3 regions of the Paenarthrobacter sp. TA1.8 genome follow, and region 3 is predicted to be linked to each of the others. Evidence: riboswitches for the same ligand, from Rfam matches in the RefSeq annotation. Region 3 holds a riboswitch; each other region holds the start of a gene.

What was found. A riboswitch is a leader RNA that binds a small molecule or an ion and turns the genes downstream of it on or off. The one in region 3 is predicted to bind thiamine pyrophosphate.
Region 1: linked by a shared signal. The riboswitch ahead of ACNAOT_RS20435 (ECF transporter S component) and the one ahead of thiO (glycine oxidase ThiO) in region 3 are both predicted to bind thiamine pyrophosphate.
Region 2: linked by a shared signal. The riboswitch ahead of thiD (bifunctional hydroxymethylpyrimidine kinase/phosphomethylpyrimidine kinase) and the one ahead of thiO (glycine oxidase ThiO) in region 3 are both predicted to bind thiamine pyrophosphate.

The regions. Positions count from the first base shown of each region.
Region 1 is NZ_CP184287.1:4,383,918-4,391,634, reverse strand. It holds gene ACNAOT_RS20470 (Na(+)/H(+) antiporter subunit C) at 1-275, shown strand, start outside; gene ACNAOT_RS20465 (Na+/H+ antiporter subunit D) at 272-1,885, shown strand; gene ACNAOT_RS20460 (Na+/H+ antiporter subunit E) at 1,882-2,448, shown strand; gene ACNAOT_RS20455 (monovalent cation/H+ antiporter complex subunit F) at 2,445-2,723, shown strand; gene mnhG (monovalent cation/H(+) antiporter subunit G) at 2,713-3,105, shown strand; gene ACNAOT_RS20445 (DUF4235 domain-containing protein) at 3,177-3,437, opposite strand; gene ACNAOT_RS20440 (NUDIX hydrolase) at 3,474-4,163, opposite strand; TPP riboswitch at 4,491-4,627, shown strand; gene ACNAOT_RS20435 (ECF transporter S component) at 4,703-5,323, shown strand; gene ACNAOT_RS20430 (ABC transporter ATP-binding protein) at 5,323-6,915, shown strand; gene ACNAOT_RS20425 (energy-coupling factor transporter transmembrane component T family protein) at 6,912-7,706, shown strand; gene ACNAOT_RS20420 (GNAT family N-acetyltransferase) at 7,703-7,717, opposite strand, start outside.
Region 2 is NZ_CP184287.1:2,723,353-2,731,069, forward strand. It holds gene rplU (50S ribosomal protein L21) at 1-124, opposite strand, end outside; gene thiD (bifunctional hydroxymethylpyrimidine kinase/phosphomethylpyrimidine kinase) at 500-2,050, opposite strand; TPP riboswitch at 2,040-2,138, opposite strand; gene ACNAOT_RS12585 (Rne/Rng family ribonuclease) at 2,305-5,523, opposite strand; gene ACNAOT_RS12590 (vitamin K epoxide reductase family protein) at 5,995-6,663, shown strand; gene ndk (nucleoside-diphosphate kinase) at 6,743-7,162, opposite strand; gene ACNAOT_RS12600 (DUF4233 domain-containing protein) at 7,204-7,656, opposite strand; gene ACNAOT_RS12605 (bifunctional folylpolyglutamate synthase/dihydrofolate synthase) at 7,658-7,717, opposite strand, start outside.
Region 3 is NZ_CP184287.1:3,357,041-3,364,757, reverse strand. It holds gene ACNAOT_RS15600 (MarC family protein) at 1-309, shown strand, start outside; gene ACNAOT_RS15595 (DNA-methyltransferase) at 282-1,196, opposite strand; gene ACNAOT_RS15590 (DEAD/DEAH box helicase) at 1,205-2,917, opposite strand; gene ACNAOT_RS15585 (RNB domain-containing ribonuclease) at 3,195-4,679, opposite strand; gene ACNAOT_RS15580 (ferritin-like fold-containing protein) at 4,721-5,389, shown strand; gene thiE (thiamine phosphate synthase) at 5,420-6,091, opposite strand; TPP riboswitch at 6,119-6,237, shown strand; gene thiO (glycine oxidase ThiO) at 6,230-7,498, shown strand; gene thiS (sulfur carrier protein ThiS) at 7,495-7,717, shown strand, end outside.

The sequences.
Region 1 (7,717 bases), 1.0 Mb from region 3:
TCCTGACGTCGATCGTCATTTCGTTCGCTGTCACCGCCTTTATGCTCGGCATCATTTACCGCACATGGGTCCTGGCCCGCCAGGATGAAATCCAGGATGACCTCGAAGACGTCCGCGTGGCCAAGACTCCGAGCTTCGATGCGGAGGACGACGCCATCGTCCCGCTGGAAACGTCCGAATTCGCCATCACCCCGGCCAGCCCTGCAAATAAGGACAGGCCCGACGCGACCGAAACCCCCAACACGGCTTCGAACCAGGAAGGAGGCAGCGCGTGAATCTCGCAAACCTGTCGCCGCTAGCTGTCCTCCTACCGATCCTTGGCGCTGCCCTGGCATTCCTGCTGATCCGGCACCACAGCGCACAGCGGGTAGTGAGCATTGGCATCCTGAGCGCGACCCTCCTTCTCGAATGCCTGCTCCTGGTCTCCGTGTGGGACGGCGGCACAACGTCCGTCACGCTGGGCGGATGGCTGCCGCCGTGGGGCGTGGTCCTCGTGGTGGACCAGTTCTCTTCGCTGATGCTGGTGGTTTCCACTGTGGTCAGTCTGGCGGTGCTCATCTACGCGACCGGCCAAGGCATGGCCGACGGCGACCAGGAAGCACCGGTCTCGATCTTCCACCCCACCTACCTGATCCTGGTGGCGGGCGTGTCCAATGCGTTCCTGACCGGTGACCTCTTCAACCTCTACGTCGGTTTCGAAATCCTCCTGACGGCCAGCTACGTCCTCATGACACTGGGCGGAACCGGACCGCGCATCCGGGCGGGCGTCACCTACGTTGTGGTTTCCGTGGTGTCGTCCGTGCTGTTCCTCATCGCTATCGCCATGATCTACGGTGCCACCGGAACCATCACCATGGCGGACCTTGCCATCAAACTTGCCGAACTGGATCAGGGCACGCAGAACCTTCTGCACGTGATGCTGTTGGTGGCGTTCGGCATCAAGGCAGCAGTCTTCCCTTTGTCGTTCTGGCTTCCAGACTCTTATCCGACGGCGCCCGCTCCAGTCACCGCCGTGTTCGCCGGGTTGTTGACCAAAGTGGGCGTATACGCCATGGTCCGCACGGAAACACTGCTGTTCCCCGGCGATACCCTCAACGTCCCGCTGATGGTGGTGGCGCTACTCACCATGATTGTCGGAATTCTGGGCGCCTTGGCCCAGAGTGACATCAAACGTCTTCTGTCCTTCACGCTTGTTAGTCACATCGGCTATATGGTGTTTGGCCTCGCCATGAGTTCCGTGGCCGGATTGGGTGCTGCGGTTTTCTACGTTGCGCACCACATCACCGTGCAGACCAGCCTGTTCCTGGTCACAGGTCTCATAGAGCGGCGTGGCGGCAGCTCGTCCATTGACCGTTTGGGTGGCCTTGCGAAGCTTTCGCCATTGCTTGCGTTGCTGTTCTTTGTTCCGGCCATGAACCTTGCGGGCATTCCGCCGTTCTCCGGCTTCCTCGGAAAGCTGGGGCTGCTGCAGGCCGGCGTGGAGTTGGGGACACCCTTGGCAATCGTGCTGGTGGTGGGTGGCGTTGTCACCAGCCTCCTGACGTTGCTGGCCATCGCCCGTGTCTGGAACAGGGCGTTTTGGCGCAAACCCGAGGACGCAGAGTACCCGGACCCTGTGCTGATGACCTCCGGCAATGTGGGCGTCCTGCCCCGCACCATGGTTGGCTCCACGGCGGGTCTGGTGGTGTTCGGAGTGGCGCTCACTGTATTCGCGGGGCCGCTCTTCAAAGTTGCTGACGGTTCCGCCGGGATCATGCTGGACCGCTCAGCTTACATCCACTCGGTCCTGGGCGATTCCGTTGAGGTGCCGCCGTTGGCACAAACAGACGAACCGCGTACGGGCGAAGCACCGTCAGCTGAGACACAGTCGGGTGATGCCAAGTGAGCCGCAAACCCATTTCCTTCCGCACGGAGTTGCCGCTCCTCGTCTGGTTGGTCATCGTGTGGGGCGCGCTGTGGCGGGACTTCAGCCCGGGCAACCTGTTGTTCGGTGCCCTGATCGCCGTGCTGGTGGCCAAACTGTTCTACCTCCCGCCCGTGGAGCTCAGTGGCAGGTTCAACATTCTGCGCGCTATTCCCTTCGCCCTGATGTTCCTCGGCAAAGTGGTGGCAGCGAGCTTCCTGGTTCTGTACCTGGCTGTAGCCAAAGGACCCACGGTGCGTAGCGCCGTCGTCGCCGTTCCGTTGCGGAGCCACTCAGACCTGATGGTGACAGCCACCGGGCACGTGATCTCGTTGATCCCGGGTTCACTGGTGGTGGAAGTGGACCGCTCAACGTCCACGCTGTACTTGCACGCGCTCAACATTTATGAGGAAGCGGACATCGACAAGATCCGCGAGGAAACCCAAGTCATTGAGGCGAGATTGATCCGCATCATGGGCACGCGCGAAGAAGTCGCATCCCTCAATGCAGAACAGCGCCCGGGAATGGAAGGGGCAACGCTATGAAGGAATTCGTTCTCGTGGCAACGGCTGTGATCCTTAGCCTCGCCGCGGCAGGGGCAATTGTCCGGATCGCTATCGGTCCGTCCTTGCTGGATAGGGTTCTGGCATCGGATGTCTTGCTGGCGATCCTGGGTGCCGCCCTGGCAATCGACATGGCAATGAACAAGCACCTGAACAACTTGATGCTGCTGGTGGCCCTCGCGGTGATCGGGTTCATTGGCTCGGTGACCGTGGCCCGGTTCGTAGCCGAACGGAGGGAGCAGAGCAATGAATCCTGATGCCACCGGCTTGGATTTTGTGATCGACGCCGTCACTGCACTGTTCCTGGTGGTGGGCGCACTGATGTCCCTCGGCGCTGCTATTGGCTTGTTGAGATTTCCGGACCTCATGAGCCGCATGCACGCGGCCACCAAGCCGCAGGTTTTGGGTCTATTCCTCATGCTGGCTGCGATCGGCCTCCAGATGCGGACCTGGTGGGTATGGCCAGTCCTTCTGGTGGCGTGGATTTTCCAGCTCCTGACGGCCCCGGTTTCCGCTCACATGGTGGGCCGCTCCGCCTACCGCACCAAGCACGGGCATCGCGAAATGCTCACCAAGGATGAACTTGAAGCGGTTGTGCAGCGGGCGGCCGCGGGGCAAGAGCCCGGGAGCCAGCGCTAGCAGCAGCGGAAACAACGAACGCCGGGACTACCCTCATGGGTGATCCCGGCGTTGTGTTGTGGTGAGGTTGCCTAGACGATGTCGTGGGTCTTGGCGAAGCGTGCAATGGCGCGCTGCGTGCCCCTGCTCGCCAGGACCTGGATGAGTGTGCTGACGAAGGCTGAAATCAGCGCGAAAGTCAGGGCGGAGCGAAGACTCGATTCCATGTCGTCGTTGCCCAAGGGTGGCTTGTTGCCCGTGGCCTTTTCCCACCCTTTGTTGACAAGTTTGGTACCTACGAAGCCTGCTCCGAGACTTACTCCGGCGCCGATCAGCTTGAAAAAGAGGTTCATGCTCCCAGCCTAACCGGCTCCAGCTCGTTCCAAGCGCTAGCGGCGGTTTTCCCGCTCCTTGAGGAACGCAGCCATGGAGCCGACAGGGGCCAGAACCGGGACAACATCGTGTTCGGCCGACCAAAGAGCATCCACGGTAGCGAACCCGGCGATTTCTTTGAGCAGGTAGTACGTGGGCGGCATCAGCTTCAGGGTGCCCGCGGCCTCCGCCGCAAGAATGTCCGCTACCGGCATCCACAGTGATTGCCAGGCTTCCGTGGTCTGGTGCCGCGGTTCGGCCCCCGGGGAGGGCTTGGCAACATAAAAGTAAGTGTCGAATCGCTTGGGCATGTCTGTCGGTGTGATCCAGTTGGCCCACGGGCGGAGGTCAGAGGCGTCGATGCTGAGCCCGGCTTCCTCCTTGACTTCACGGATTGCGGCGGAAAGCACCGTTCCGGCGTTCTTCGTGGCTTCGCCCGCGCCACTGCAGATGGAGCTCTGCTGCCAGTCCGCCGCGTGGCGTTGAAGCAGGTCCGAGGGGTAGTCCCAGCCGGACTCGTCCGCGGCATCCACCCGTCCACCGGGGAAGACCACCATGCCGGCGGCGAAGTCCATGGTGCTCACCCTGTGCTGGACAAAGGCTTCGAGTCCGCCCGGGGAGTCACGGAGGAGGATGATGCTCGCGGCCAGGCGCGGCTGGGGCACTTCTGGGGGAAGGGGGAAGTCTTGCTGGGGAAGGTCGGTCATGAAGGTGCCCCTTTGCCGCGGTGGATTCTGCTGGTTCATTCTCTCAGGTCTCGTTGTGGGGCCTGGTGCGCAGGGAATGGTGTGGGGTTAGCGTGCAGAGCAGGCCTCGCAACGCACCCCCGTCTTGTTGTGGGGCCTGGTGTGCAGGGAATGGTGTGGGGGAAGGGTGCAGAGTGGGCCTCGCAACGCACCCCCGGAAGCCCTCGCAACGCACCCCCGGGGAGCCCTGCAACGCACCACCACTGCCGATTGTGACCGCCTGCCGGCAACAGACCAACACCCGCCACAGACTCAGGTGTAAACTGAACCAGCCCATCAGGGCAGATTTAATAACGACAGGGGAGCGCCGCCGTCGGACTCTGCAGAGATGCAGGAGACGCGAGGGCGCTGAGAGTGCGGACAGCCGCAGACCCTCGAACCTGATCCGGTTAGTACCGGCGCAAGGGAGTCGAGCTTCTCAGAGTGTCCGGATCCGGGCGGCGCAGGCCAGCCGGATTCCGGGGAGCACTTTCCCCTCCTGTAACCTCAGGAGGCAGAAAATGACCACGGTAAACGTGAAGAAGACCAGTTATAACTGGCGTGTTGTAGACATCGTTGTGGCGGCCTTGATCGCCATCGCGGGCGGCGTGATCTTCTGGGCATGGTCCCAAGGCGCCGCACTAGTATCCATCCCCATGAACGCGACGTATCCGCCTCTCACCGGCCTGATTGCCGGCGGCTGGATGATCCCCGCGGTTCTGGGCATGCTCATTATCCGCAAGCCGGGTGCAGCCCTGTTCTGCGAAACTGTTGCCGCCACCGGTGAACTCATCATGGGTTCGCAGTACGGCACCACCGTGCTCATCTCCGGCGTTCTGCAGGGCCTGGGCGCGGAACTCATCTTTGCCGCCTTCCGGTACAAGAAGTTCAACCTGCCCACTGCCCTCCTCGCCGGTGCGGGCGCGGGCCTCTTCTGCGGCCTGAACGACTCCTTCCTCCCGTGGGGTTGGAACATCGCCTATGAAGCCGTCGACAAGCTGGCCTACATCACCTTCACCACAATTTCCGGCGCAATCATCGCGGGCGCACTCTCCTGGGTGGCGACACGCGGCCTGGCCAAGACCGGCGTGCTGAGTTCCTTCGCCTCGCGCAAGGCCGCTTCGGAGCCCGTCTTCAGCTGATGTCGGCCACGCAAAGCGGCACGGTGAGGCCTGCCGCCATCTCAGCCGAGGGCTGGGGTTGGCGGCATGCCGGCCGTGCCCAAGCTGCCATTCAGGGCCTCGACCTTCGGATCGAACCCGGGGAGCGCGTACTGCTGCTCGGACCTTCGGGTGCCGGCAAATCCACGCTCCTTCATGCCCTCGCCGGGGTGCTGGGGGATGAGGAAGATGACTCGGATGAGACCGGCTCCCTGCTGATCGACGGCGTGGCGCCCCGCGAGCAGCGTGGACGCGCGGGACTGATGCAGCAGGACCCCGAGACGCAGGTGGTTTTGTCGAGGGTTGGCGACGACGTTGCCTTCGGTGCAGAGAACCTTGCCGTGCCGCGGGACGAGATTTGGTCCCGTGTCCATGAAGCGCTCGACGACGTCGGGTTGCGTACCGCTGCCGGCGGAGGTCTGGCGTTGGATCACCCGACGGCGGCGCTCTCAGGCGGTCAGAAGCAGCGCCTTGCGCTTGCGGGCATTTTGGCGATGCGGCCCGGGCTGATCCTGTTGGACGAACCAACGGCCAACCTGGATCCTGCAGGGGTGCTGGAGGTTCGTGATGCTGTTGGGCGATGCCTGGACAAGACCGGCGCCACGCTGGTTGTGGTGGAACACCGCGTGTCCGTGTGGAAAGACCTGGTGGACAGGATTGTGGTCTTGCAGCCAGGGTCGGTCGCAGGGTCCAGCACGGCCGCAGGGACCGGGAATGCTGCCGGCGGCGTCCTCTTGGACGGCCCTCCCGACCAGGTCCTTTCCGAGGCCCGCACCCTGCTGATGTCGGCTGGCGTCTGGGTGCCGGGGTACGTTCCGGAAACCCGCACCCGCCATAAAGAACCAGACGCCGCGCAGCTTCTCCTCGCAGCCCAGGACCTTGCTGTTTCCCGACTAAAGCCACGGCGCAAAGGTTTCAAAACCATCCCGCCTGTTCCGGTGCAAACGGACATCAGTGCGCAGGTCCGGGCAGGCCAAGCCCTGACAATTACGGGTCCCAATGGTGCCGGAAAGTCCACGTTCGCGCTCACGTTGGCAGGCCTTTTGGCGCCCGTGGACGGCAAAGTGAGTGCCGCCGTCGAACTTTCCGAGGGTGCGGGCATTGATCCGTTCAAGTGGAAAGCAGACCAGCTGATTTCCCGCATCGGGACGGTGTTCCAGGAGCCGGAACATCAGTTCGTCACGGGCAAGGTCCTGGATGAGTTGATGTTTGGTCCGAAGCATCTGGGCCACGGCGAGGAGCGCGTGGACGAGTTGCTGGAACGGTTGCGGCTCACCCATCTCGTCGACGCCAATCCGTATACGTTATCCGGCGGGGAAAAGCGCCGGCTCTCGGTGGCCACGGTGCTGGCCGCGCACCCCAAAGTCCTTGTTCTGGACGAGCCAACGTTTGGCCAGGACGCGAATACCTGGGCCGAGCTGGCGTCGTTCCTTTCCGAGTTGCTGGACGCCGGAACCGCGGTGGTCTCCGTAACCCACGATCAGGAATTCAGTGCTGTACTCGGCGGAACCGAACTACGGCTCGGTCCGATACCGCAAGGCAGAGCAACGCATCAGGAAGCGGGTGCAGCGTGAGGGATGCGCTGAACATCCGCGGCAACCACGCCCTGCTGACTCGCGCCAACCCTTTGGCGAAGTTCGTGTCGGTCTTCCTGATTTCCCTGGTGCTGGCCTTGTCCATCGACTGGGTCTCTGCGTCGACGGCGCTCCTTGCGGAACTGGCTCTCTTCCCGCTTGCCGGCCTCACCATCAGGCTTTTGTGGCTGCGGGCCTGGCCCCTGATCATTGCGGCAGCGATCGGCGGCTGGAGCACTGCAATAGTGGCGGCGGACAGCGGCGCTGTACTGCTCGACGTCGGACTCTGGTCCATCAGCGAAGGTTCCTTGGAGCTGGGGCTCGGTTTCATGCTGCGCGGTTTGGCGATCGCGTTGCCGGCGATCCTGCTGATGACCTGCACCGACCCCACCGACCTGGCCGATGCGCTGGCGCAGAAGGCCAAGCTGCCGCACCGCTTTGTCCTCGGATCGTTAGCTGCGATGAGGCTTGTAGGGCTCATGGCGGAGGAATGGCAAACCATAGGAATGGCCCGCCGTGCCCGCGGAGTCGGTTCCCAAGGCAGCCCCTTACAGCGGTTGAAGGCCACGCTCGGCCAGAGTTTCGGTCTGTTGGTTCAGGCGGTTCGGCGGGCATCCCGACTGGCAGTGACCATGGAAGCGCGCGGCTTCGGCGGCGGGCCACGGACGTGGGCACGCGAATCCACGTACTCACTGCTGGACGCGTGGGTGGTCCTTGGCGGGTTGGTCATCGCAGCCGGTGCAGTGCTGGCGGCTGTGGGTGCGGGAACCTGGAGTTTCGTCTGGCGCTAGCGGGCCCGCTG
Region 2 (7,717 bases), 630 kb from region 3:
CCAGGAGCAATGCGGGCAGCTCAAGCGTGCTACCGGCTCCACCGGGGACGCGGTTCAGCGTTACGTAGTCTCCAACGGAAACTTTTTCTTGGCGGCCGCCTGCGCGGACAATCGCGTACACCACTTGGGTACTCACTTCTCTCGACGTTTATTACAAAATTTGCGTGCGGAACCTTGAACCGGAATCAGCCCTGGTTCGCGCTGTGCCTCAACGCCGTGGACTTCTGAATCGAAGTCCGCGAGTCATCCCATGAACAATTCCAAGGGGCATAACCCAAGTGTTGGCGTAAGCACCGAAGATCAAGATTACGCTAGTTTGACCTTCAGCTGCAAATGAGGCCGGGTCCGGAGGCTACCTCGTGACTTGCATCACCAGTTGTAACGGACTCTCCCGGCACCGTGCCCATACAGCCTACAGGGTTTGAGCGAGATTAACGCGATCCGGCCAGCGACGCGCGGACGTGTCGCCGCAATTGGCCTCAAGTGCGTGCCCGGAAAGCTACTCAGCGCACGTGAACGAAGCCTGGGCAAACAGCCTGGGAGCATCGAAAAACGCCGTCTCGTAGCGGCAGGACTGAGTGAAAGCATCCATCATCGCAGTCCGCTCCGTGCCAGAAGCCGCGACGGCCGCGGCAGCAGTGAAGTTGATCGCTTTCCGCGTTGCCGCCGCGAAATCCTCGTCGGCATAGGTCTTCAACCAGTCCGCATATGCGTGGTCCGCCGGCGCGCCGGCGTCTACGTATGCCGTATGAAGCTGCTGCCCCACCTCCGCGTACAACCAATAACAGGGCAGGATCGCCGCCAGCACCACGGCGTAGCTGCCGGCGGCGGATGTTGCCAGTAAATGGTCCACGTAGGACTTGGTAACCGGTCCGGTTGCCGTGGAGGCTTCGCGCGTGCTCAACCAGTTCCTGTGCAACTCCGATTCAACCTCCAGGCACTGCTGTGATGCCTTTGCCCAGAACAGTTGTTCTTCCTCCGTGGGCGCCAAGGCGCCCGCACGTGCCAGGACCCTCGAATACCCATTGAGATAGATGGCGTCCTGGGCAAGGTAGTAATTGAAGTCACGTTCCGGCAGCTCGCCGGATTGAAGTCCTTGAATAAACGGGAGCCCGTAAATCGCTTCGAGTTCGGGGACGGCTTCGTTCCACATCGCCGCAGCGAAAGCGCCCGGCGTGGATGCCTGCTGGAAGTGGTGGAAGTGGTTCACGGGCCCGTTGCCTTGACCCACGTGCAGGCTGTCAGAGGCCTGCAATGCCCCTAGCAACCACGGCTTGACTTCCCGCAATGAAACTTCCCAGTCACCGGTTCGTGCCTGGACTGTGGCCAAGGCGGAAGACAGAGAGCACCCGGTACCGTGGCTATTCCGCGTTGCAACCCGGGGACCTGCCACTTCGACCACGTCCTGGGACAGCAGCCCGCTCGTGTTCACCAGCGCGTCCGGGCACTCCGGCCCTGGCAGGTGGCCACCTTTGACCAGGACCGTGTTTCCGTACTCCGCTGCCAGCCGTTTGCCCTGGTCCAGCGCCGAAGCCCAGTCAGTTGCCTCGGGCTCCCCCAGCAACATGGCCAGTTCAGGAAGGTTCGGCGTAATGAGGTGGGCCAAAGGCAGCAGCGAGCGCAATGCCTTCTCAGCAGACTCCCGCAGCAGCCGGTCACCGCTGGTGGCCACCATCACCGGATCAAGGACCACGACGGCGGGACTCACCTCTTCGAGCCAGCCCCGGACCTGGTTGATGACGGCTGCGTCGCCGAGCATTCCGATCTTGACGGCGTCAATGGTGATGTCGGCACTAATGGCTTCCAGTTGCTGACGCAGGAAGTGCGCGGGAGGGACGTGGACGGCACTGACCTCCCTGGTGTTTTGCGCGGTGAGGGCCGTGATGGCAGCCATGCCATACCCGCCAAAAGCGGCGATGCTCTTCAGGTCCGCCTGGATTCCGGCACCACCTGAAGGGTCCGAGCCGGCAATGCTCAGAATGCGCGGGGTTGGACGGCCCGAAGCCGGAGCGTCGAGGGGGTACACCGATGAATATGATGATGCAGTCATGAGACATCCCTTCGCCGGTGCTAACCGGACAGGTTCAACGGGTTTGGATCTCAGCCTGGCCCAACGCCCGGCACCCCGTGTCAGTCCCCAAGCGTAGCCGGGAAGCAACGCGCCGCGGGAACCGGGCCACACCGACGCCCGGATGTGACTCTGAACGCAGCCTGTGCGTGGCTTGCAGAGCGGACGCAAAAGGACCCCGCGCTACCCGCCGTTTGGCAGTTAGCGCAGGGCCCTCTTCAACTTATTCGCCGCGATTAGAGCTCGGAAGCAGGAACTCCAACGCCGAGGATGATGGGCTCATCCTTTGGTGCCTTCTTGGCCGGTTCCACAGGCGCCTTGGCCTCATGGGCCGAACCCCGGGTGGCCGACGCTGTCGCCTCATGGTGTTCAACGCTGGTTTCATTGGCCGCGCCCTGGGCCCTGCTGGCGCTCCGGTTACGGCGACCACGACGACCACGCGAGGCTGAAGCAGCCTCCGGATCTTCCTCGGCAGTCCGTGCCGGAGAAGCAGCCTTCGGGGCTGAAATCGGAGCGGCTTCCTGCTCGGGTGCCGGAGCCGCACCGAGGTGCGAAAACGCTTCGGCCAGCAGATCCAGGCTCATGGCAGGCTTGGCTGCCTGCGGTTCCTCGTGGTGCTCAACGAACGGCAAGGCAACTTCTTCCCCGCCGAAGCGCAGCACGGGAGTAGATCTTGCTTCCTGGACTGCTGCTTCCCTGCTTGCAGCATCGCGGGCTGAAGTCCCTGCTTCGCCGCTGCCTGCTTCACTACTGGCGGCGGTGCCGGCTGTAGGGCTTGCGTCCGGCTCGTGCCGGCCTGCCGCCCGCGCTTCCTCCTCTGCACGGTGAACTTCGTCGTCGTGCAGGTGTGCGGCGTGCGCTGCAGCGGCAATCGTCGCCAGGGCGGCCCTGGTTGCCTCGGCTTTGGCTATCCGGGCAGGATCCTGCGGTTCAGCCGTGGTGGATGCTGCGGCCGGGGCGGACGTGGTGGTGTGGACCTGCGCGGGAGCTTCGGCAACAGCCGGTCCCCCGCCCTTGCCGCGGCGGCGTTTGCGTTCGGTCCGCGCAGCAGGCTGCTGCGCTTCCGTATGCGGGCGGTGATGTTCAGCAGCCACCACGTTGGCGCGTCGGTGCTCAACGGGCTCGTCGTGCGTGACGACACCTCGGCCAGCGCAGTGCTCGCACTGCTCACCGAAGACCTCAAGGAGGCCGGTACCCATGCGCTTGCGCGTCATCTGGACCAGGCCCAGCGACGTTACTTCGGCCACCTGGTGCTTGGTGCGGTCCCGGCCGAGGCACTCCACCATGCGGCGGAGGACGAGGTCGCGGTTGGATTCAAGGACCATGTCAATGAAGTCAATGACGATAATGCCGCCGATATCGCGCAGACGAAGCTGGCGAACAACTTCCTCGGCCGCTTCCAGGTTGTTCTTGGTGACGGTTTCTTCAAGGTTTCCGCCACTGCCGGTGAACTTGCCGGTGTTGACGTCCACCACAGTCATGGCCTCGGTGCGGTCGATGACCAACGAACCGCCGGACGGCAGGAAGACCTTCCGCTCCAGGGCCTTGTGGATCTGCTCATCAATGCGCCAGGCGGCGAAGATGTCCTGATCCTTGGTCCACTTTTCGAGGCGGCCCACCAGATCAGGGGCAACGTATGTCACGTAAGCCTCGATGGTGTCCCAGGCGTCGTCGCCGGAGACGATCAGTTTGGAGAAGTCCTCGTTGAAGACGTCACGGACCACCTTGATGGTGAGGTCAGGTTCGCCGTAGAGCAGTTCCGGAGCCAGGACCTTGGTGGACGAGGCCTGTCCTTCAATGCCTTCCCACTGCGCACGCAGACGGTTGATGTCGTGGGTGAGCTCTTCCTCCGAAGCGCCCTCGGCTGCTGTCCGAACAATGACACCGGCGTTCTCCGGCAGGCGGTCCTTCAGGATGCGCTTGAGGCGGTTGCGCTCGACGTCGGGCAGCTTGCGTGAGATGCCGGTCATGGAACCACCGGGTACGTACACCAGGTAGCGGCCCGGCAAGGAGATCTGGCTGGTAAGGCGGGCACCCTTGTGTCCCACGGGGTCCTTGGTGACCTGGACCAGGACGGAGTCGCCGGACTTCAGGGCGTTCTCGATCCGGCGCGGCTGGCCTTCAAGGTTGACTGCGTCCCAGTTGACTTCACCGGCGTACAGGACCGCGTTACGGCCCCGTCCGATGTCCACGAACGCAGCTTCCATGGACGGCAGCACGTTCTGGACCTTGCCCAAGTACACGTTGCCGATCAGGGAGTCCTGCTGGGTCTTGGACACGAAGTGCTCAGCAAGCACGCCGTCTTCCAGGACACCAATCTGTATTCTGTCGTCGCGCTGGCGGACGATCATCTGGCGGTCCACCGACTCGCGGCGGGCAAGGAACTCAGCCTCGGTGATGACCTGGCGGCGGCGTCCGGTTTCACGGGACTCGCGTCGGCGCTGCTTCTTGGCCTCCAGCCTGGTGGAGCCCTTGACGCCGGTAACGCGGTTGGAGGGTGCTGTCTCCGTGATGGGGCGCGGCGCGCGGACACGGGTGACTGTGTTGGGCGGGTCATCATCCGAGCCGCCGGTCAGTTCAAGATCCTGGTCTCCACGGCGGCGACGACGCCTGCGCCGAGACGTGACACCTTCTTCGAGGGCTTCTACTACCGGCGCTTCCTCGTCCTCGGACTCGGTGCCGTCCTCGGCCTCGTTCTCGTCCCGCTCGTTTCCACGGCGGCCACGGCGGCCGCGGCTCCTGCGACGCCGGCGACTACCTGCGTCTTCCAGCTCGCCTTCAGCGGTAGTTTCGGTTTCCTCTTCGGGCTCCTCAGCCTTCTCCTCCACCGCGGCGACGCGGGGAACTGTGGTGAGGTCCGGGGCCTGGAAGATCATGGAGGTGATGGAAACCGGCTCCATGAACAGGGAGGTGGACGCAGCAGAGGCAGCTTCTTCGGCAGCTTCCTCCGCGGCGGCTTCCGCTTCCGGGTTTTGGGCAGCAACATCGGCGGCTACCTCAGCGACCGGTACTTCCGGCTGGGAGCCTTTTTCCGGCGTCGTGGTTTCCTGCGCGGCTTCCGCGGCAACCGGTGCCTCTACGGCTTCAGTTTTGGGCTTGGTAACACGACGACGACGGACCGGCTTTTCGGGGGCCGGCTCAGCGGCCGCTTCGGGCTTGGCTTCGGCAGCTGCCGGGGCGGCAGCGGCGTCTTCGCCCACAGCAGTGGCTTCGTCGTCCAAACCGGGCAGGGTTTCGGCGGGCTCTGCCTTCTTGCGGGAACGCGTGCGACGCACTGGTGCTGCGGCGGCCTCAGGGGCGGCTTCCGAGGCGGGGGCCTCGGCCGCAGGTGCCTCTACGTCAGCGGCGACTTTGGGCGCTGCCTTGCGCCGGGTCCTGGTGGCTTTCTTGGGCGCTTCCGCAGTTTCCGCGGGAGCTGCCTCGTCATTAACGGCTACAACCTGGTCATTATCCATATGTGGCAACACTCCTGCCCCAGCGACGCCGCCACATCCGGCGCCCAGTGGAGCAAATATTGTCAAAACCCGCAGGCGTTGACAGAAGTCGGCAGTATGCCTTCCGGTTCGCACCAGCATTGGGGTGCGGCAGCCCTGGAAGGCCGGCGGCTTTATTCTGAAACCCGTTGTTCTGCTGCCACAACCAGGTGCCGTCCATTGTCATGGCGGGCCTACCGAGGATCACACGATCCGGGCATGCCCAGCTCATACTGGCGGTCTTGGGAACAAAGTCACCGGACCGGAATTCGAATGTGGATCGACTCCCGGCCATGTTCATTCTCTCACACCCCTGCACATTCCCAGGGTAGGTCGCTGTGTCGTGGAGCTCCGTGCACAAGCTGGGGCCGGCGCCCAGCCTTCGGAGTTACAATCCTCCCAAGAGCCCTTCCCGGCTTGCCGGGCCATTTGTCGAAAAGGATCACATCCGCGATGCCAAGCACCGCCAGGGAAAACCTGGCCAACAAAGCCACAAGCCATGTGGAGGACATGTCCACCCAGCAGGATTCCCTCCCCAACACGGTCCGTGACAAGCCTTTCGCGTGGCTGCTGTTGATCACCGGCGTCGTTGGCTGGCTGGCTTCCGGAATCCTGGTGCTGGAGAAACTTGAGGTCCTCAAGGATCCCAACCACGTGACAGTGTGCGATGTAAATCCGTTTGTCTCCTGCGGTGAAGTGATGCAGACACCGCAAAGCTCGGTGTTCGGCTTTCCCAACATGTTCATCGGCATCGTTGCCTTCGCTGTCATCATCACTACAGCCATGGGCATTCTTGCGGGAGCCAGGTATTCACGGGGCTACTGGCTGGGCCTGCAAACCGGTGTGACCCTTGGTTTCGCGTTCGTTGTGTGGCTATGGTCGCAGGCACTCTACGTCATTCACGTGCTGTGCCCGTTCTGCATGGTGGTGTGGGCCGCCATGATCCCCCTGTTTGTCTGGGTAACCATCCGCAACGTCACCAGCGGGGTCATCAAGGCGCCGCCGGCACTGGTCAAGCTTTTGTCCGGATCGGGATGGATCATCGTTGCCCTGCTGTACATCGCCGTGATCGCCACGATCTTCTTCTCGTTCATCCACCTCTTCGTGGCGTCCACAGCGTAGAACCACCACTCGCGAGATAACAGTTAAGGCCAATGTTCACGAAGAACATTGGCCTTAACTGTTATCTCGGCGGGGGTGTTTAGCCCTCGAACCAGATCTTGATCTCACGCTCTGCGGAGTCGACTGAATCTGAGCCGTGAACGAGGTTCTGCTGGACTGCCAGGCCCCAGTCGCGGCCGAAGTCGCCGCGGATGGTGCCCGGTGCCGCCGTCGTCGGATCCGTTGTTCCGGCCAGCGAGCGGAAGCCTTCGATCACGCGGTGGCCTTCGAAGACTGCAGCGATAACCGGTCCGCTGAGCATGAACTCAACCAGCGGCTCGTAGAACGGCTTGCCAACGTGTTCCTCGTAGTGCTGCTCCAGCAGCTCGCGGGTCGCGTTGACCTTCTTCAACTCCGCCAGGGTGTACCCCTTGGCTTCGATCCGGGCGAGGATGCTTCCACCCAGGTTGCGGGCGACGCCGTCGGGCTTGACCAGGACAAGTGTCCGTTCAATGCTCACAGTTGCTCCAATGTGGTTGTTTGGTGGTTTTCCCAGCCAGTTTACGGGGTTTGCGGGCCAGCCTGGTCACCGTGGGCTGCATCCCATTCCGCCTGCTCGCGGTCGCGCTGGGCCACCTCGCGGTCAATCCGCATACCGGCCCTGATCCCGTACCACCAGCAGATGGCAAACAGGATCCCCACAATGAACATGGTGGGCTCGGCGAAGCCCGTCAGGATCAGCACAAGCTGCAGTGCCCAGCCAACCCCGATGCCCCATGGCTTGGACAGTACGGCGCACGCCAACACCAGCACCACCGTCAGTGCGATGCCGACCCCAAGAATGATGCCGGGGTCAACTTCTCCACGCCTCAGGCCGAAGACTGCCAACGTGCCGAAGAACGCGACGAAGGCTTCAAGCAGGAGCACGGTAGACGCGAACATCACCTTGGTGGATCGGCGCTTCTTGGGCATGCCGGGCCGCCATTCACGCTGCGCCTTGGTCATTTTCGCCATGCTAGGCACTCGCCTTTCCGAGCAGGATCCTCGCCTCGGCCACCACAGTGATGGAACCCGT
Region 3 (7,717 bases):
GCCAAGTACAAAAACGTGGCGTTTGTGCCGCTGGGAACACCGCTGATGGCCGGGCCCGGGGCGATCGTCGCCGTCATGGTGTTCGTGCAGCAGTCCAGCCAGCTCTCGGAGTACTTGGCGGTTGGCCTTGGCATTGCCGTGGTGCTGGGCTCGCTTTACCTTGCGATGCGCTTCGCTGGCGTCGTACAGCGCGTGCTCGGTGAAAACGGAGTGGAGCTGGTGACCCGGATCGCCGGCTTGCTGCTGTCAGCCATTGCCGTCCAGATGATCGCGGACGCCGTTCAGGCCTTCGTGAAGGGTGCTGCCTGATCCAGGCCGGCGACCGGCAAGGACCCGCTCCGGTGGAAACCTGCCTTGCTGCCCAGCCGTTTCCGCATGACCTCGATGGCCTGTTCGTTCTGGTCTACGCACACGAAGTTGCGGCCCAGCTTGGCTGCAACTGCGCCCAGGGTGCCTGAACCGGCGAAGAAATCAAGGCACCAATCGCCCTCGCGGCTTGATGCAGAGACAATCCTGCGAACCAGGCCTTCAGGTTTTTGAGTGGGGTAGCCGGTCTTTTCGCGGCCCGTGGGCGAGACGATGGTGTGCCACCAGACATCCGTGGGAAGCTTGCCGAGCTCGCGTTTGGCCGGAGTGACCAGGCCAGGCGCCATATACGGTTCCCGGTCCACTTCGGCGTTGTCGAAGTGATATTTGGTGGGGTTCTTGACGTACACCAGGATGTTGTCGTGCTTGGTGGGCCAGCGGTTCTTGGCGCGGGCGCCGTAATCGTAGGCCCAGATGATCTCGTTCAGGAAGCATTCCCTGCCGAAGATCGAGTCCAGCATCACCTTGGCGTAGTGGACTTCCCGGTAATCCAAATGCAGGTACAGGGTGCCGTCGTCTGCCAGCAGTCGCCAGGCCTCCACGAGCTTTGGTTCCAGGAAAGACCAGTAATCGCTGAAGGCGTCGTCGTAGCTATGGAGGGCGCCCTTGATGGTGTCGTAAGAACGGCCCTTGAAGCCGACGCGGTCGCCGTCGCCGTCCGCATTGCGGACCATACGGGTTTCCTGGCGGCGTTGGACCCTGCCCGTGTTGAAGGGCGGGTCCACGTAAATGAGTGTGAAGGCGCCGTCCGGCAGCGTAGGGAGGAATTCCGCGTTGTCCGCGTGCACCACCAAGTTGCCGCCGTCCGGCGCCCAAACAGATTCAGTCATTGAGGTTTTTAGGCCTCGGTGCTGCCGGACTGGGCAGCTGCGGTCTCTCCGGAAACCACTTCGCCGTTGCGACGACGCGTGCGGGTCCGACGCGTACGTGACGGCTTCTCCGCATTGTCCGCAGTGGCGGTGCGGGTCTCCGAGGCGCCGGCAGCCGGGGCTGCCTCACCATCAGAAGTACGACGGCGGCGCGTACGGTTACGACCACCCTCGCCCTTGGATTCGCTGGACTCGGCGTCACCGGACCTGCCGGAGCGGCCACGGCCGCCGTCACGACCGCCGTCGCGCTTGCCGTCTCGTCCGCCATCCCGGCCGGAGCCGCCGGAGCGGGCGTTCTTCTTGCCCGTCTCGCCCAGGTCCTCAAGGACCTCGGCGTCGACGCCGGCGAGGACGCGCTTGTTGCGCGGCAGGCGGCCCTTGGTGCCCTCGGGGATGTCGAGATCGGAGAACAGGTGCGGCGAAGAGGAGTACGTCTCAACGGGCTCGGGAACGCTGAGTCCCAGGGCCTTGTTGATCAGGCCCCAGCGAGGCATGTCGTCCCAGTCAACAAACGTGACGGCCGTGCCCTTGTTGCCCGCGCGACCGGTACGGCCAACGCGGTGCAGGTAGATCTTTTCGTCTTCCACGCACTGGTAGTTGATGACGTGGGTGACGTCATCGACGTCGATGCCGCGGGCTGCGACGTCGGTGGCCACCAGGACGTCAACCTTGTTGTTGCGGAAAGCGCGGAGCGCCTGCTCGCGGGCGCCTTGGCCCAGGTCGCCGTGAATGGCTGCAGCTGCGAAGCCGCGGTCTACGAGTTCCTCGGCAACCTTCGCGGCGGTGCGCTTGGTCTTGGTGAAGATGATGGTGCGGCCACGTCCGCGGGCCTGCAGGATGCGGGCCACAACCTCGGTCTTGTCCATGCTGTGGGCACGGTAGATGAGCTGGCGGATGTCGCGCTTGGTGAGGCCTTCATCATTCGGGTCAGCCGCACGGATGTGGGTGGGCTGTGTCATGTAGCGGCGGGCCATGGCGATGACGGGGCCGGGCATCGTTGCCGAGAAGAGAAGCGTCTGCCGAACGGCGGGGGTGCCGGCGATCAGCGTTTCGACGTCGGGCAGGAAGCCGAGGTCCAGCATTTCATCGGCTTCGTCAAGGATGACCATCTTGACGTTCTTGAGGCTGAGGTGCTTCTGCTTGTAGAGATCGATCAGCCGGCCGGGCGTGCCCACTACGATTTCGACGCCCTTCTGCAGGGCATCAACCTGCGGCTCGTACGCACGGCCGCCGTAGATGGTGGCGATGCGCGCGTTGCGCTTGCGCGACGCGGTCTGGAGATCGTTGGCAACCTGCACCGCGAGTTCACGGGTGGGGACGATAACCAGGGCCTGGGGTGCGCCCGGGACAGCAAGCTTTTCGTAACCGGCGTCGTCGCGGCCGGCTACGCGCTGGAGGGCGGGAATGCCGAACCCAAGCGTCTTTCCGGTTCCCGTCTTGGCCTGGCCGATGATGTCGTGGCCGCTCAAGGCGACCGGCAGGGTCATGGCCTGGATGGGGAAGGGGTGCGTGATGCCAGCGTCGGCCAAGGACTCAACGATGTCGGCGCGCACGTTAAAATCAGCGAACGACTTCTCTTCGATCTCGTGGGGCGTCTCATCCGAGATGATCGTTTCCTCGGGTTCGATTGATTCGGTTCCGGTGGAGTCCGTCAGGACTTCGTGGGTATGCAATTCACTCACAGGGAGTTTCCTTATTCATTTGGGCATTGGCGCTGCATGCTCAACGGCGGCGGCGGAGCCGTACCGGAGCACGAACGGGCGCGCAAGCAAGTCCAGTGGAAGCCGATCGCGGGCTATCTAAGTACTGGCACTGGTGACCAGTTGGTACATCTCAAGATCGCGTAGGGGCGGGCTTGTTGAGTTCAAAAATTAACTGAATCAACGACCGGGCATCCATTACTACAAGCCCAGTCTATCCTCTGGGGGCCGGAAAGCCCGGATCGCCGGATGAGCGGCTTCAGGGCAGCAACTGGAATCGGATCTCCCGGCTGGCGATATCAGCCTTCAGCAGGCGCACCCGAACCTTGGTTCCGGACTCCATTTCTCCGTCGCACCGGGCCGTGACAGCGGGTTCCGCGATTTGCACGACGCCAAAGGGTCCGTTGCCGTTTCCATTGCCGTTGCCGTTTCCACGGGCGGCTCCGTTGGAGGGTTTGGACCCGGAAATGACAACAGCCTCGAATTCCTGGCCGATGTGGTTGGCAACGAGAGCCGCTTCCACTGTGTCCAATGCCGCCCGCTCAAGGCGTCCGGCCAACTGATCAGAGGATGCCATGATCTCGGGTAACGACGGGAGGGCTTCACGCGCCCACGCCGGAATGTCCTGGTTATTGCTGAGGGCTTCGCAGATCACCAGGACAAAGCGATCAATGAGGCGCCGCAAGGGTGCTGTGGTGTGGGCATAGGGAGCCCCGATAGCTGCTTGGATCACATTGGCCGGAACATCACCGTCAAAGGGCGTGTAGCCTGCACCGCGGAACAACGTTCCGGCTGAATGCAGGATGGCCAGCTGTTTGGGATCGGATGCATCCAGGGTCCGCAGGTATTCGCCGTAGCTGACCTCTCCGTCCCAGGGTTTGCCGAGGGCAGTGGTCTGCCGCTTGAAATGGAGCAGTGACCGATCATCAGGTGCGGGCATGGTGCGCAGGATGCCCACTTTTCCATCGAGCATCATCTGCGCGGCGGCCATGCCGGTCATGAGGGAGATCTGCGCGTTCCAATCCTCAACCGGCAGGGACGGTGCCGCTGCGATTCTGTACCCGCCGCCGTCAGTCGCCTGGACTATTTCCTGTTCCGGCATGTTGAGGCTTGCGCCGCCGCGTTGACGTTCCAGTTCAACGCGCTTCAGTCCCACTTCTTTGAGTAGCTGGAGAACCGGCGGGGCAGTACCGTCGTCGATCTGCTGTTGTGCGCCCTTGTAGCTCAGCTTTGCCCTGCTGCGCACAGTCGCACGGGCAACGGTGACGGCCAAAATTTCAGCTTTCCCGTCCAGGTCGAAATCCCAAACGAACGCGCTGCAATCCTGGTCGGCCAGCAGGCTTCCCGCGTTCTCACTGATGACCTCCGGATGCAGCGGGATCCGCCCGTCAGGGGCGTAGAACGTCTGCCCGCGTTGACGCGTTTCGGTATCCAGCGCGCCGCCGGGAGCCACGAAGGAAGGCACATCGGCGATGGCATAGAGGACCTTGTACCCATCACCGGCCCTTTCAATGAACAGAGCCTGGTCCAGGTCGGTGGACGTCGCGGGGTCGATGGTCACAAAAGGGATATCCCGCAGGTCCTGGGCTGGCAGCTCAAGGGCCTCCACCGCTTCCCGGGCCTCGTCCACAGCTTCTGCCGGGTATTCGCCGGGGAGTTCCAGCTCCGTCCTCAGGGCGGCGAGGGCCGAGGCGAGCTGGTCCGACGAGTCGTCGACGTTGGGCGCAATCCGATGATGTGACACGAAAATCAGGTTAGCCCGAAATGGGCCGATAGTCTTGGATCATGGGCACTTCCCCGGACGCCGCAGCCTATGCCGGGCAACTCTCAGCGGAGTTGCTTGGAGCCATGGCGTATGGCGAACTGTCCGCCTTCGGGCGGCTCTCCCTGGATTCCCGCTATGCACCCACGCTTCACGACAGGTCCGTGCTCGCGAAGATCGCAGTGGGGGCCTACGGAAACTTCGCCCTCCTCAACGACCGCCTGTCGGAGATGGGTCTGGATCCCGAACGTGCCATGCTGCCGTTTCAGCGCTCCTTCGATCACTTCCACGAGCGCACCAAGCCGGGGGACTGGTTCGAATCCGTGATGAAGGCCTATGTCATCGATACTGTGTCATCGGATTTCTATAGGGCTGTCTCGATGTTCCTCGACCCGACAACGCAGCATTTCGTTGAGCGCGTTGCTTCACCCGATCAGGCCACGGAAGTCCTTCGCGTCCTGCTCAGGCGGGCCTTGGCAGATGACCCGCGCCTCGCTTCGCGATTGGCGCTGTGGGGCCGCCGCTTGGTGGGGGAAGCGCTGACGCAGGCGCAACGCGTGGGCATGGAACACCCCCTGCTGGGGCCGATGCTGAAAAGCGGCGGGGACGCGCGTGCCGCGGCGAAAAGGCTGACGACGGAGCTCGCCGAAAAGCACGCCCGCCGGATGACTGGCCTCGGCCTGACCGCCTAGCCCGCGGATCGCGCGGAACCTCCGGCTTCCCTAGACGGAATCCAAGGCTTCCAGCAGCGACTTGGCCGCCGCCGTCGGGTCCGGTGCCGCTGTGATGGCGCGGACCACCACGATCCGGCCGGCGCCCGCTTTCACAACCTGTTCAACGTTGCTGAGATCGATGCCACCAATGGCGAACCATGGGAGGGTCACACCGTCGCCCGAGCGCTTGACCGCTTCTGCGGCATATGTGACCAGGTCCAAACCGACAGCAGCGCGACCGGGTTTGGTGGGTGTTGCCCAGACCGGACCCACGCAGAAATAGTCCAGTCCCAGGGGCCCTTGGGAGGTGGCCACAGCGGCATCGATTTGTTCGGTTGTGTGGGTGGAGAGGCCGATGCCGGTGGCGTTCGGCAGGAGGGTCCGGGCTGCAGTCAGGGGCAGGTCCTTTTGCCCGATGTGGAACACGGGAGCCCCTGAAATGCTGGCAACATCGGCCCGGTCGTTGACCGCCCAAAGCCGTCCGTGCCGTTGTGCGACGCTCCGCAGGACGGCCAACATCTCCAGTTCCTCGGCAGCTTCCAGCGTCTTGTCGCGGAGTTGGATGATGTCCACGCCGCCTTCGAAAGCGGCGTCCACAAAGTCCTCAAAATCGCCCTGCTCCTTACGGGCATCGGTGCACAGGTAAAGGCGGGCGGAGGCAAGAGCGTCAGGCTGAGTCATGGGAACCAGAGTAGTTCCTCTAAACTGGGCTCGTACTGCGGGAGCCGCGACATTCGTCATATGACTGTCCGGCTGAGAGGGCTTCAGCGCCGACCGCTTGACCTGATCCGGCTAGTACCGGCGTAGGGAAGGAAACGAATGGCAGATTCCCGCCATACCCGCCTCCAGGCAGACGTTGCCGTCATTGGTGGTGGCGTCATCGGCCTCGGCATCGCTCACGAAGCCCGGCGATTGGGCCGTTCAGTTGCGCTGATCGACCCCGCTCCCGCTTCCGGCGCGTCCTTCGCAGCGGCAGGCATGCTTGCACCCGTCAGCGAACTCCATTACCAGGAAGAAGACCTTCTTGAGTTAATGCTTGAGTCTTCCCAGCTCTGGCCCTCCTTCGTGGACGGCCTGCATCAAGGCGCGGAGGACAACGGATATCGCACGACGCCGACCCTCGCCGTGGGTGCCGACGCAGCCGACCGCCGGGCGCTCGCGGACTTAAGGTCGGTCCAGCTTGCGGCTGGCCTGGAAGTCGAACCTATCGCTCTGCGGGACGCGAGGCAACGGGAGCCGCTCCTCAGCCCGCAGATCTCCTGTGCTTTCGATATACCTGCCGACCACCAAGTCGATCCAAGGAAACTCGCGGCATGCCTCCTGGCAGGACTGGCAGCCCATTCGCCCAATGACAGTTCCTGGGTGTCGGGAGCCGATGACGGATTCGCCATTGCTTCCAGGGCGCGCGGTTTGCTGTGGGAAGGCGGGCGTGTCACAGGCGTGGCGCTGGACTCAGGAGTCACCGTTCACGCCGGAGAAACGGTGGTGGCCAACGGGCTCGGGGCGTCCCAACTCTCCGGTCTCCCTGAAGGCCTCAGGCTTCCCGTAAGGCCGGTCTACGGGGACATCCTCCGGCTTCGCGTCCCCGATCACCTGCGGCCCTTGGTCACATCAACGATTCGCGGGATGGTTCGCGGGGTGCCGGTTTACATCGTGCCCCGGGACGACGGAACTGTGGTGATTGGAGCCACGCAACGCGAAGACGGGTTGTCAGCCTCTTCCAACGCGGTCTCGGCGGGTGGCGTTTACCAATTGCTGAGGGACGCCCAAGTATTGGTCCCCGCAGTGGCTGAACTGGAACTCCTTGAAGCAACCGCCCGCGCCCGGCCCGGAACTCCGGACAACGCTCCACTGCTCGGACGGGTCGGTGTTTCCAACGGTGGCATCGACGGCCTGGTGATTGCCACAGGATTCTTCCGCCACGGAGTCCTCCTGACTCCGGTGGCCGCCAAGATCGTGGGGGAACTCCTCAAAGGCTCCACGGACTCCCGGTGGGCCCCCTTCCTGCCCCATCGTTTCGTGGGCAACGCCCCTGTTGCCCGAACACTCACACCAGCAGCACGAACCACCACCAAGGAAACAGCATGAACATCACAGTGAACGGAACCGACCACGCAGTCTCTGACGGCGCATCCGTCAGTACCCTCGTCACCGCCGTCACCGGTCGCGCCTTGGACCCTCGCGGACAAGCGGCCGACGGCGGCAAGCTGGGAGTCGCTGTCGCACGCAATTCCGAGGTGGTGCCGCGCAGCCAATGGGCCGTGACAGCGCTCTCCGACGGAGACGAACTTGAACTCGTAACAGCAG